2 regions of the Dyella terrae genome follow, and region 1 is predicted to be linked to the other one. Evidence: predicted binding sites of a transcription regulator. Region 1 holds the regulator's gene; the other holds the start of a gene.
The links. The regulator sigma-54, encoded in region 1, starts transcription at its own class of promoters, with help from an activator protein. The targets are predictions, from matches to a motif close to TGGCACGNGCNTTGC.
Positions count from the first base shown of each region.

Region 1 (5,019 bases):
GATCGCTTCCCAGCGTTGGCGCGAATCCAGGCTGTCGAGGAAATTCAGTTCCTCGGTGCCGATGATCTGGATCTTGTTGGGATAGATGACGTTGAGATAGCCAATCAACGACGGGCGGCGCGTGGTGGTCGCAGCCTGCTCCAGCACGCGCGACTCGCCGCGCATGCCGGAAACCCAGCGCAAAGCCATGCGCTCGTGAACACTGTCGTAGAGTTGTCGGGCGGTCAGCCGGTCCAAGCCATGTCCTTTCTGCAGCCAAAAGAAGGGGGCTGCACGGACATTGTGCCAGTTCGCGCCGTCGGGCGCCTTGGATCGGGGGATTCGGAGGGAGAGGGCCCGCCCGGAGCACGGGCGGGCCGGGGCGGTCAGCCGTACAGGCGCTCGTCGCGGACGGCGCGCTGATGCTTATCGCTGATCTTCTCGCGGTGCTTGCGCAGCTGTGTCACCAGCTTGTCGAAGAGGACATCAATGGAGACGTACATGTCGTTCTCAAGCGCTTCGGCGTGCAGGGTGCTGCCCGTGACGCAGAGCGTGCCTTCAGCTCGCTGCTGCAGTTTGTTCACGGAAAGAACGATGCTCAGGCTGAGAATTCGTTCGTCGAGGCGGGTAAGGCGGTCGAGCCGGCTGTTCACGTGATCCCGAAGGGCCGGGGTGACTTCAATCTGCTGACCGCTGAGCTGAACTTGCATGTTGCGCCTCCTTCAGTACTGCCGCAGGTGCGGCTGGGGTCGATGCACCGGTCGCTTATGTCGTGGCCGACACACCTTTTGAAAGCCCTAGTTTTCCGATGGGATTTCCGGCCTCCTCACCAAGTCGGGAAAGTCACTATGCACCTCTGAAGCTTTCTTCGCGTTAGAAAGACCTTCACGGCCCTGACATGACAGGTTCCCTTCGGATCGTCTTACCTCTGATTATGGGGACGCCTTTTTTGCCGCCAAGTTCCCGAGGCGCTTTGCCACAGTGGACGGGCAGGCCCGTTCAGCCAGCGCGCTGGCGCTCGCTGGAGCTGGGAATGCGCATGGCTTCGCGGTATTTGGCGACAGTGCGTCGGGCAACCTGAATGCCCTTGCGGTGCAGTTCCTCCGCGATAGCCTGGTCGGACAGCGGCTTGCGCGGGTCCTCGGCATCGACCAGCTTGCGGAGCATGGCCTGGATGGCGGTGGCCGACGCACTGCCACCGTCTTCGGTGGACACGCCGCTGGAAAAGAAGTGCTTGAGCTCGAACGTGCCCCGCGGCGTATGGATGTACTTGCGGGTAGTTACACGTGAAATCGTTGATTCGTGCATGCCCACTTCCTCGGCGACTTCGCGCAGCACCAGCGGGTGCATGGCTTCAGGGCCGTAGTCGAGGAAGGCGCTTTGGCGACGCACGATGGCTTCGGCCACCTTGAGCAGCGTTTCGGCGCGTGATTCCAGGCTCTTGATAAGCCAGCGTGCCTCCTGCAGCTGCCCGCGCATCCAACTTGCGTCGGTACCGCGGGCCTGCGCGATCAGGCCGCAGTAATGCTGGTTAAGGCCCAGGCGGGGCTGGCAATCGGGGTTGAGACTGACACGCCAGCGGCCGACATCTTTGCGGGCGTAAACGTCGGGTGCGACGTACTCCACGGGCGTGACGTCGAGCGCAGCGCCGGGACGCGGGTCAAGGCTGCGGATCAGCAGGGCGGCGGCGGCGGTGTCGTCCTCGTTCGCGCGTAGCTTGCGGGCAAGGCGCGCGATGTCGTTGCGGGCGAGCAGTTCGAGTTCGGCATCCACGATGCGTAAGGCGAGCTCGCGCTGAGGCGTGTCGGGGGCGAACTGCTGAAGTTGCACGGTAAGGCAATCACGCAGATCGACGCTTGCGACACCCGTGGGGTCGAAACGCTGCAGCATGTGCCGCACGTATTCCACTTCCGCCTGCGTCGCTCTAAGGTCGGCCGGCAGGGCCGCGGTGAGCGACTCCATGCTCTCGGTGAGATAGCCGTCCGGATTGAGTGCATCGATGAGCACGGCCGCAATGGTGCGGTCGCGTGCACTCATGTGCGTGAGGTTGAGTTGCCAGAGCAGGTGTTCCTGCAGCGTTTCCGCTGCGGCGCTCTGCGGCTCGAAACCGTCCTCGTCGGGATTGCTGTTGCGCGAGGAGCCGCTGCTGGCGGAAAAGTCGATGGGGTCGTCGCTGCCACCATCGACATAGGCGTCGCCCCATTCGGGGGCCTCTGCATCGTCAACGGTATCGCTGCTGGTCGAGCTCGCCGAACTCGTCGGGAGCGGCTCCATCGGCTCGCGCTCTTCGCCGTCCAGCTCGTCCGGATTGTCATCCGAAAATTCGAGCAGCGGATTGCTTTCGGCGATCTGCCTCAGTTCGGCCTCCAGCTCAAGCTGCGACAGTTGCAGCAGACGGATAGCCTGCTGCAACTGGGGGGTCAGCGTGAGCTGTTGATTGAGGCGAAACTGCAGTCCGGGTTTCATGCCAAGCGGTCGGGATGAATGTGAAGGTCATCCTAACTCTTGCCCCCGGGGTCGGCCATAGGTCGAAGGCGGAATCGCGTACTACCTCAGGTTTATCTCCGAGGTTTGGGCGTGGGTATGCCCTGTTCCGCAACCGTTACAGGCGGAACTCGCGGCCGAGGTAAACCTCGCGGACCTTCTCGTCAGCAAGAATGTGCGCAGGCGTGCCGCGGGAGAGCACTTCGCCATCATTGAGGATGTACGCGCGGTCGCAGATGCCGAGCGTTTCGCGCACATTGTGGTCGGTGATGAGCACGCCGATGCCGCGCTCCTTGAGGTGGCGCACGATGCGCTGGATTTCGCCCACTGAAATGGGGTCCACGCCTGCAAACGGTTCGTCCAGCAGCATGTAGCGCGGGTGCGCTGCGAGCGCGCGCGCGATTTCCACGCGTCGGCGCTCGCCGCCGGAAAGGCTGATGCCCTTCTGGTCCGCGATGTGCGAGATCTTCAGTTCGTCCAGCAGGCTTTCCAGCTCGTTGGCGCGGCGCTTTTCGTCCCAGCCTTCGCGAAGCTCGAGCACCGCCTTGATGTTGTCGGACACGGTAAGGCGGCGGAACACTGAAGCTTCCTGCGGCAGGTACCCAATACCGAGCTTGGCGCGCTGGTGCATGGGCAGGCCAGTGATGTCCTGCTTGTCGAGCTTGATCACGCCAGCATCGGCTTCGATCAAGCCCACCACCATGTAGAAGCAGGTGGTCTTGCCCGCGCCGTTGGGGCCGAGCAGGCCGACCACTTCACCCTCGCGAATGGAGAAGGCGAAGTCACGCACGACCTGACGTGCCTTGAAACTTTTTTGCAGACCTTCAGCAGAAAGCATCGATCAGTGGGCCTCGGCCGGCTTGGGTGCGGCGGCGGGTGCAGCAGCAGGTGGTGTAGCGGGCGCGGCGTTGGGGTGGCAGGCTGGAGCAGCCACCTGACCGGCGGGCGGCGGTGTGGTGCCGGGCTTTGCCTTGGGCAGAATGACGCCGTGCACCAGACCGTCACCGCCGGCTTCGCCGGTGATCAGCGAGGTTTGCGTGTTATAGGTGAGCTTGTCGCCATGAAACTCGCCACGGCCCTGCTGGCGCACCACGGCATTGCCGGTGAGCACCGCGATGCCGTTGATGTTGTCGTAATCCAGCTGGATGGCATCACCCTGCATCAGATTGCCGCAGTCATCCAACTGCTCGATATGCGCAAGGACGCCAGGACTGCTCGTCACCACGGCACGCGATACCTGTGTGTCGTTATCCAGATAAAGCTTGGCTACGGCACCGGTCATCTTCATCGTGCCCTGCGTGGCCACGACGTTGCCGGTCAGCGTGGTGACCGTGTTGGGCGCGTTGAATCCGTCCATGGTCTTGGACGAGAAGTTCATCGGCTGATTGCGGTCATCCTGCTTGGCCAGCGCCGGCTGCAGGACGAGCAGCCCCAGAACCAGCAGGGCGAGGTGCAGCTTGAGACTTCTTGGGTCGCGGCGGAAACGAGCCGGTGACTTCATCGAACAGCTCCAGATGATTGGTGTTGAGGTTGGCACGCATGCCCACCCCGTTAAGTGTACGTGGGCCTTGCTTCATATGCGCTGGGGCGTCGGTCACCATGAGGTTGTCCTTAGGCCAGGCGGTGACGTCGGTGGTGTGCATTTCCGTCATGGGGGTGTCCGCGAAGGCGGCTCGGTGCATGTAGACCGGGCCCTGCAGCTTCAGCAGGGTGCCGCTCTTGTCGACCCAGGCATAGAGCGACTTGCCCAGCCACGGCGGCACGCCGGGGTCGTTGGAGGGCATCGTGAAATCGGGAGTGTTGATGTAGAGCGAATCGTCGTTCTCCCTTCGCTCCAGGTGCGGCGCCACCATCTGGAAGCTGGGCAGCCCGTCGACGTCGTACGACCACAGTTTGAAGTTGGTGAGGATGTAACCCGAGCGCGGAGGCCCCACGAAGTCGCTGACCTTGGGCGATGGGGCAATCCACTGCTGCAGCATGTAGGCCGCGCCGGTGGCGATAGCCATTACCACCGTGGCCACGGGCAGGCTCCGGTCGCGCAGGTAAGTGCGCAAACTCACTGCCAGCGCTCCCGTTCGGCGGCCGCTTTGCCCTGAGCGTGCAGGACCATGTCACAGACTTCGCGCGCCGCACCCATGCCGCCACCCAGGTGGGTGCGCCAATGGGACTGTTCGGCCACCCAGGGGTGGGCGTTCGCCACAGCCACGGCCAGGCCGACCATGCGCATCGGCGGCAGGTCAGGCAGGTCGTCACCGACAAAGGCCGCCTGTTCTGGCGTCAGGTTCAGTGCCTCCAGCAATTGCTCGAGGCTGGCGCGCTTGTCGCCCTGGCCCTGGTAAACGTGGGCGATGTCCAACTCCTCGGCACGCAGCGCCACCGGGTGGCTGATGCGGGCGGAGATGATTGCGACCTGCACGCCGTTGGCCATCAAGCGCTTCAGGCCCAGGCCGTCGTGCACGTGGAAAACCTTGGTTTCGTGGCCGTCTTCGGCGTACCACAGGCGGCCGTCGGTCAGGGTGCCGTCCACGTCGAACACGACGAGGCGGATCTTGGCGG
Region 1 covers NZ_CP089414.1:4,565,688-4,570,706, forward strand. The annotation lists gene hprK (HPr(Ser) kinase/phosphatase) at 1-237, opposite strand, end outside; gene hpf (ribosome hibernation-promoting factor, HPF/YfiA family) at 366-689, opposite strand; gene DYST_RS20030 (RNA polymerase factor sigma-54) at 979-2,445, opposite strand; gene lptB (LPS export ABC transporter ATP-binding protein) at 2,582-3,301, opposite strand; gene lptA (lipopolysaccharide transport periplasmic protein LptA) at 3,305-3,964, opposite strand; gene lptC (LPS export ABC transporter periplasmic protein LptC) at 3,855-4,484, opposite strand; gene DYST_RS20050 (KdsC family phosphatase) at 4,520-5,019, opposite strand, start outside.

Region 2 (5,019 bases), 170 kb from region 1:
GGATGGCCGCCATCAGTTCGTTCTCGCGCGTAGTTTCCATCGCATTGAGGATGTTGGCCGCCGCCTTCAGTCCACCGACGCTGGCGGACTTGAGTTTCTTGGTGTTTCCGCCAGCGAACTGGCGCTCCATGATCTCGTCGAGCTCGTTGAGGGCGTGCGGCTGCACGCCGTCGAGCGTGGCGATACGCATCACCGCATCGCTGCGGGTGCGCGGCGGCAAGTAACCGATGACTTCAGCCGCCTGATCCGGTTCGAGATGCGCCAATACCAGCGCAATGATCTGCGGATGCTCCTGGCCGATCATTTCGGCAATGGCGCGGCTTTCCATCCACTTGAGCGATTCCAGGCCCTTGCTGCTACGGCCAAGAAGAATGCGGTCGATCAAGCCACCGGCCTTGTTCTCGCCCAGCGCGTTGACCAGGATCTTGCGGATGTATTCCTCGGTGCCCACGCCAAGGGAGGTATGACGCCCCATATCTTCGTTGAGGCGTGCGAGCACTTGCTCCACGTGCTCGCGCGTCACGTTGGACATGCCGGCCATGGCCGTGCCCACCGCTTGCACGTCGCGCGCGCTGAGGTGCTTGAGCACTTCGGCCGCGTCCTGCTCGCCCAAAGTAAGCAGGAGGATGGCCGCGCGCTGTGCGCCGCCGATTGGCATATCTGTCTTCATGATTCGTTCCGCCCGCTAAGCTGTTCTGTCACAGCCGACAGAAGAAGTGCGTTCCGCGACGCGGCATGCCCATGGGCTGCCTTCGTCCACTCATGTGGCCGGCTGCCGTGACAGGGCGTGAGCTTGGGATCAGCCGCCATCTTCGCCCACCCAGCTCTTGACCACCTGCGCGACCTGCTTGGGGTTCTCGCTCACCATGCGGCGCGCCAAACCAATGCGTTGTTCATAGGCAAGCTGCGGCGGCACGCCGCCGAGCTTGACCAGGTCGTCGCCTACGTCTTCATCGTCCACGCGCACCGAAATGGTGGGCGCACCGGGACCGGCGCCCGCCAGGGCCAGTTCACGACCCGGCGTCGGCGCGCGCGACAAGCCGCGCAACAGCGGACGCAGCAGACCGAAGGCCACCAGTAGCGCTACCAGAATGCCGGCGGCCTGCTTGATCAGGTCGAGCATGCCGGGCCGCTCCCAGAACGGCTGCGTGGGCGTAGCCATGTCGGCGTTGGGGTCTTGATGGAACGGCTGGTTGATCACGCTCACGTTGTCACCGCGTGTTTCGTTGTAGCCAACGGCGTTGCGCGTGAGTGTGGTGAGGTGTTCCAGTTCCTGTGGCGTGAACGGCACGCTTTTGGGCGCGCCCTTGTCACTGGCCACAGTCTTGTTGTCGAGCACCACCGCCACCGTAAGGCGCGCAAGTCGGCCAGCGGGATCACTGACATGGCTGATGGTGCGATCGAGTTCGTAGTTGCGCGTGGCGCTGCTCGACGTGTCGCCCGGGGCGTTGCTCTGCGCCGTGGTCGCCGCCGCTTTGCCATTCGCACCCTTGCCCGCCGCAGGCTTGGCCGCCGTCGGCTGCGCCACGTTGTTCGGTGGCTGGTTGCTCAGCGCGCCCGGCACCGACGCATCGTTCGCCTGACCCACGTGGCTTTCGCTGTTGGTCTGTTCGCTGCGCAGCGCGGGATGTTCGTGATCGAACGTTTCGGTCGCCTTTTCAGTCTCACTGAAATCCAGGTCCGCATACACTTGCGCACGCACCTTGCCCGGACCAACCAGTGGCGTCAGCAGTTCTTCAATGCGCTGCGCGTAGGTGTTTTCGATGCGCGTGGCCAGACGCAGGCGCGTGTCGCCGATGGCGCTGGCGCTGCCGGCATCCGTGGTGGTGAGCAGTTGACCCTGCTGATCAACCACCGACACCTGCTTGGGATCGAGGTTGGGCACGCTGGAAGCGACAAGATGCACGATCGCTGCCACCTGGCTCGCGTCGAGCTGACGGCCGGGATACAGCGTCACCAGTACCGAGGCACTCGCTTCCTTGTTGTCGCGAATAAAGGCCGAGGGCTTGGGCAACGCCAGATGCACACGCGCTGCGCGCACCGACTGCAAACCGGCAATAGTGCTACCCAGATCCGTTTCCAACATCTGCTGGTAACGCGTGCGTTCGGCCAGATCACTCATGCCGAACGGAGAGTCGCCACCGGGTACCGCGGTCGTCGCCGAACTGCCCTGCGGCAGGCCCTGCGACGCAAGCTTGAGGCGGATCGCGGCCAGATCGGACGCGGGCACCATGATGGACGTGCCATCCGCACCCAATGTGTACGGCGTGTTCGACGCCTGCAACGCCTGCGTGACGGCGGCGGCATCCTTCTGCTCAAGGCCCGCATACAGCAAGCCGTAGTTGGGCCCGCGGGACCACAGCACCACGGCGACGCCAAGGGCGACCGCCGCGGCGACACCCACCAGCAGCAGCAATTGCCGCGATGCCGGCGTGCGCACGAGCTGCTTGAGATCCAGGCGAGAACCGGGCTGCTCGTCGGTGGTCGCTAGGGCGTTATCGGCCATGAAGACTGCTCTTGCTCAAGGGACGCAGTAACGTCGTCATCGGACCGGTCAAACCGGCATGTTCATGATGTTGTTGTAGGCGTCGACCACTTTGTTTCGCACCTGGGTCAACGTGTTCAACGAAAGATCGGCCTTGTTGATGGCCACCATGGTCTTGGCGAGATCAGCACCGTCGTCGCCACGCTCGAAACTTGCTGCCTGGTTTCCGGCATCCATCTGTGCATCGGCTACCGACGAGATCGACTTCTTCAGCAGGCTGGCGAAATCCGTCTGCCCCGGTGCCGCCGCAGTAAATGCCTGCTCGGTCGGCTTGGTCTGCAAAGTGAGCTGGCGCATCTGCGACAGCAGGTTGTTGACGTCGATCTGACTCATGACGGAATTCCAACGCGTAAAGAGTGTCCGAGGGTGTAACTGCACAACCCGTGCCAGCTTCGTGAAAGCCGTTCGCCGGCGTGATAGCACGCGTTCCCGCGAAGGTGCAGAACCAGCATCTTGCTCAACGAAGACAAGACGATGCGCGCCAAACGCATCGCGTGACGCTGGCTATACACGTGCGCAGATAGATCGAAACGACGCGACCGAACGTCGGCGCGCGGCTCTCCGTGACGGAGAGCCGACGTCATCCTTATGCCTGCAGGCTCGGCTGCAACCCGTACTTGCGAAGCTTTTCCACCAACGTGGTGCGCTGCATGCGCAGCAGCTTTGCCGCGTGTGCGACCACGCCGCCGGTGACGTCAAGCGCTTGACGGATCAGGCCCACCTCGATGTCGGCCAAATGGTCCTTCAGGTCCAACCCGCCTTCCGGCAGCATGGCCAGCGATTCGCTCGACACCACGGTCATGGACTCCGGCAACACCGGAGACTGGCCCGTCATCAGCGACAGCAGCGCCGCGCCGCGAACTTCCTCGATCGGCTGTTGGCCGCGATATTTTTCCGGCAGGTCGCTGACCCGCACTTCGCTGTGCGGATAGAGAATAGCCAGGCGCTCGACCAGGTTGTACAGCTCGCGCACATTGCCCGGCCATGCATAGCTGTGCAGCGCGTTCATCGCACCGGCGCTGAAGCGCACGTTGGCCAGGCCGCGGCGTGACAGGCGCTGGTTGAACTCGCCCACCAGCTCCGATAGGTCGTCCAGATGATCGCGCAGCGCGGGCATCTCCAGCGGGAACACGCTGAGGCGATAGAACAGGTCTTCACGGAACTGCCCGTGAGAGATGGCGTCTTCAAGGTTGCGGTGCGTGGCGGCGATGATGCGCACGTCGCAGCGCTGTGTGCGATTGCTGCCCACGCGCTCGAACACGCGTTCTTGCAGCACGCGCAGCAACTTCACCTGCATCGGCAAACTCATGTCACCGATTTCGTCGAGGAACAGCGTGCCGCCCTCGGCCAATTCGAAGCGGCCCTTGCGGGTACTGATCGCGCCGGTGAAGGCGCCCTTCTCGTGACCGAACAGTTCGCTTTCCAACAGTTCGGCTGGGATAGCGCCGCAATTGATTGCGACGAACGGCTTGTCGCGACGCGACGAGCATTCGTGGATGCTGCGCGCCACCATTTCCTTGCCGGTGCCCGAATCGCCCAGCACCAACACGCTGGAATCGAACGGCGCCACCTGGCGTACCAGTGCGCTGACGCGGGCCATCGGACCCGAGCTGCCTACCAGCCGGACTTCGGAGCGACGCGGCGACGCGGCCTGCGACCCGCGCATAGCTTCGGAGAGCTGCTCATAGCGCAGCGGAAATTCAATGATGCCGATGCGGCTCGCGTTCGCCGCCTTGTCTGCGCCAAGGCGGGACAACCATTCCGAATCAGCGGCCATCAACACCATGGCCTGGTGGGAAGCCTCACCCAATCGCGAAAACTGTCGCTCGGCTTCTACTTCATCCCGCACATTGCCCACATACACGGCACGCCATGCGTGCGTCGCCTCGTCCACCATCTCGCAATCTTCGCCACGCTGCGGGCGATAACCGAGAAATTCCAGCGCCGAAACGACCGACTCCGCCCTGCGGTGATCGGACTCGATCACCAGTACGTCGAACTTGCCCATGTGATGCTCTCGTGCGTGCTGCTTCATTGGTGACCCCCTGGATTGCACCTTCGTGCGTGACGACATTCCGTCGGCGTCCGCGAGGAGGGAGGAGCAAGAAGAGGGCCAGTCGGCATGAATTTTCGACACGAACTTGCAACGTGCGACTGCCGGTGAGCGTCACCTTGGCTGAACATCGCCAGGAAGCTTCCCAGCGATGGGCCACAGACCACTGAATCCACTAGGGAAAAATGACGCTACGCAATACTCGGGAAGGTGACCCTGTGCGGCACCTGTTCGAGATGTGCGTCAAAGAACTTTCGTGTCGGGTTTCAGTAGCGTGATATCGATCACATTTGATCTGTGATCCCGATCGAGGCTCTAGAAGGCCGTCTGTCGGCGCTCTGCCACTTTACGTCGATGATGGCGGAACACCAGCCGCTCAATCGCGTCACATGTGGCCTCGTCCATGGCCTCAAACACGGCA
Region 2 covers NZ_CP089414.1:4,736,797-4,741,815, reverse strand. The annotation lists gene fliG (flagellar motor switch protein FliG) at 1-652, opposite strand, end outside; gene fliF (flagellar basal-body MS-ring/collar protein FliF) at 800-2,506, opposite strand; gene fliE (flagellar hook-basal body complex protein FliE) at 2,555-2,878, opposite strand; gene DYST_RS20865 (sigma-54 dependent transcriptional regulator) at 3,132-4,553, opposite strand; gene DYST_RS20860 (PilZ domain-containing protein) at 4,914-5,019, opposite strand, start outside.
Region 2: fliE (flagellar hook-basal body complex protein FliE) is a predicted target of sigma-54. The motif match lies at 2,920-2,934, and genes of this name have one in related genera.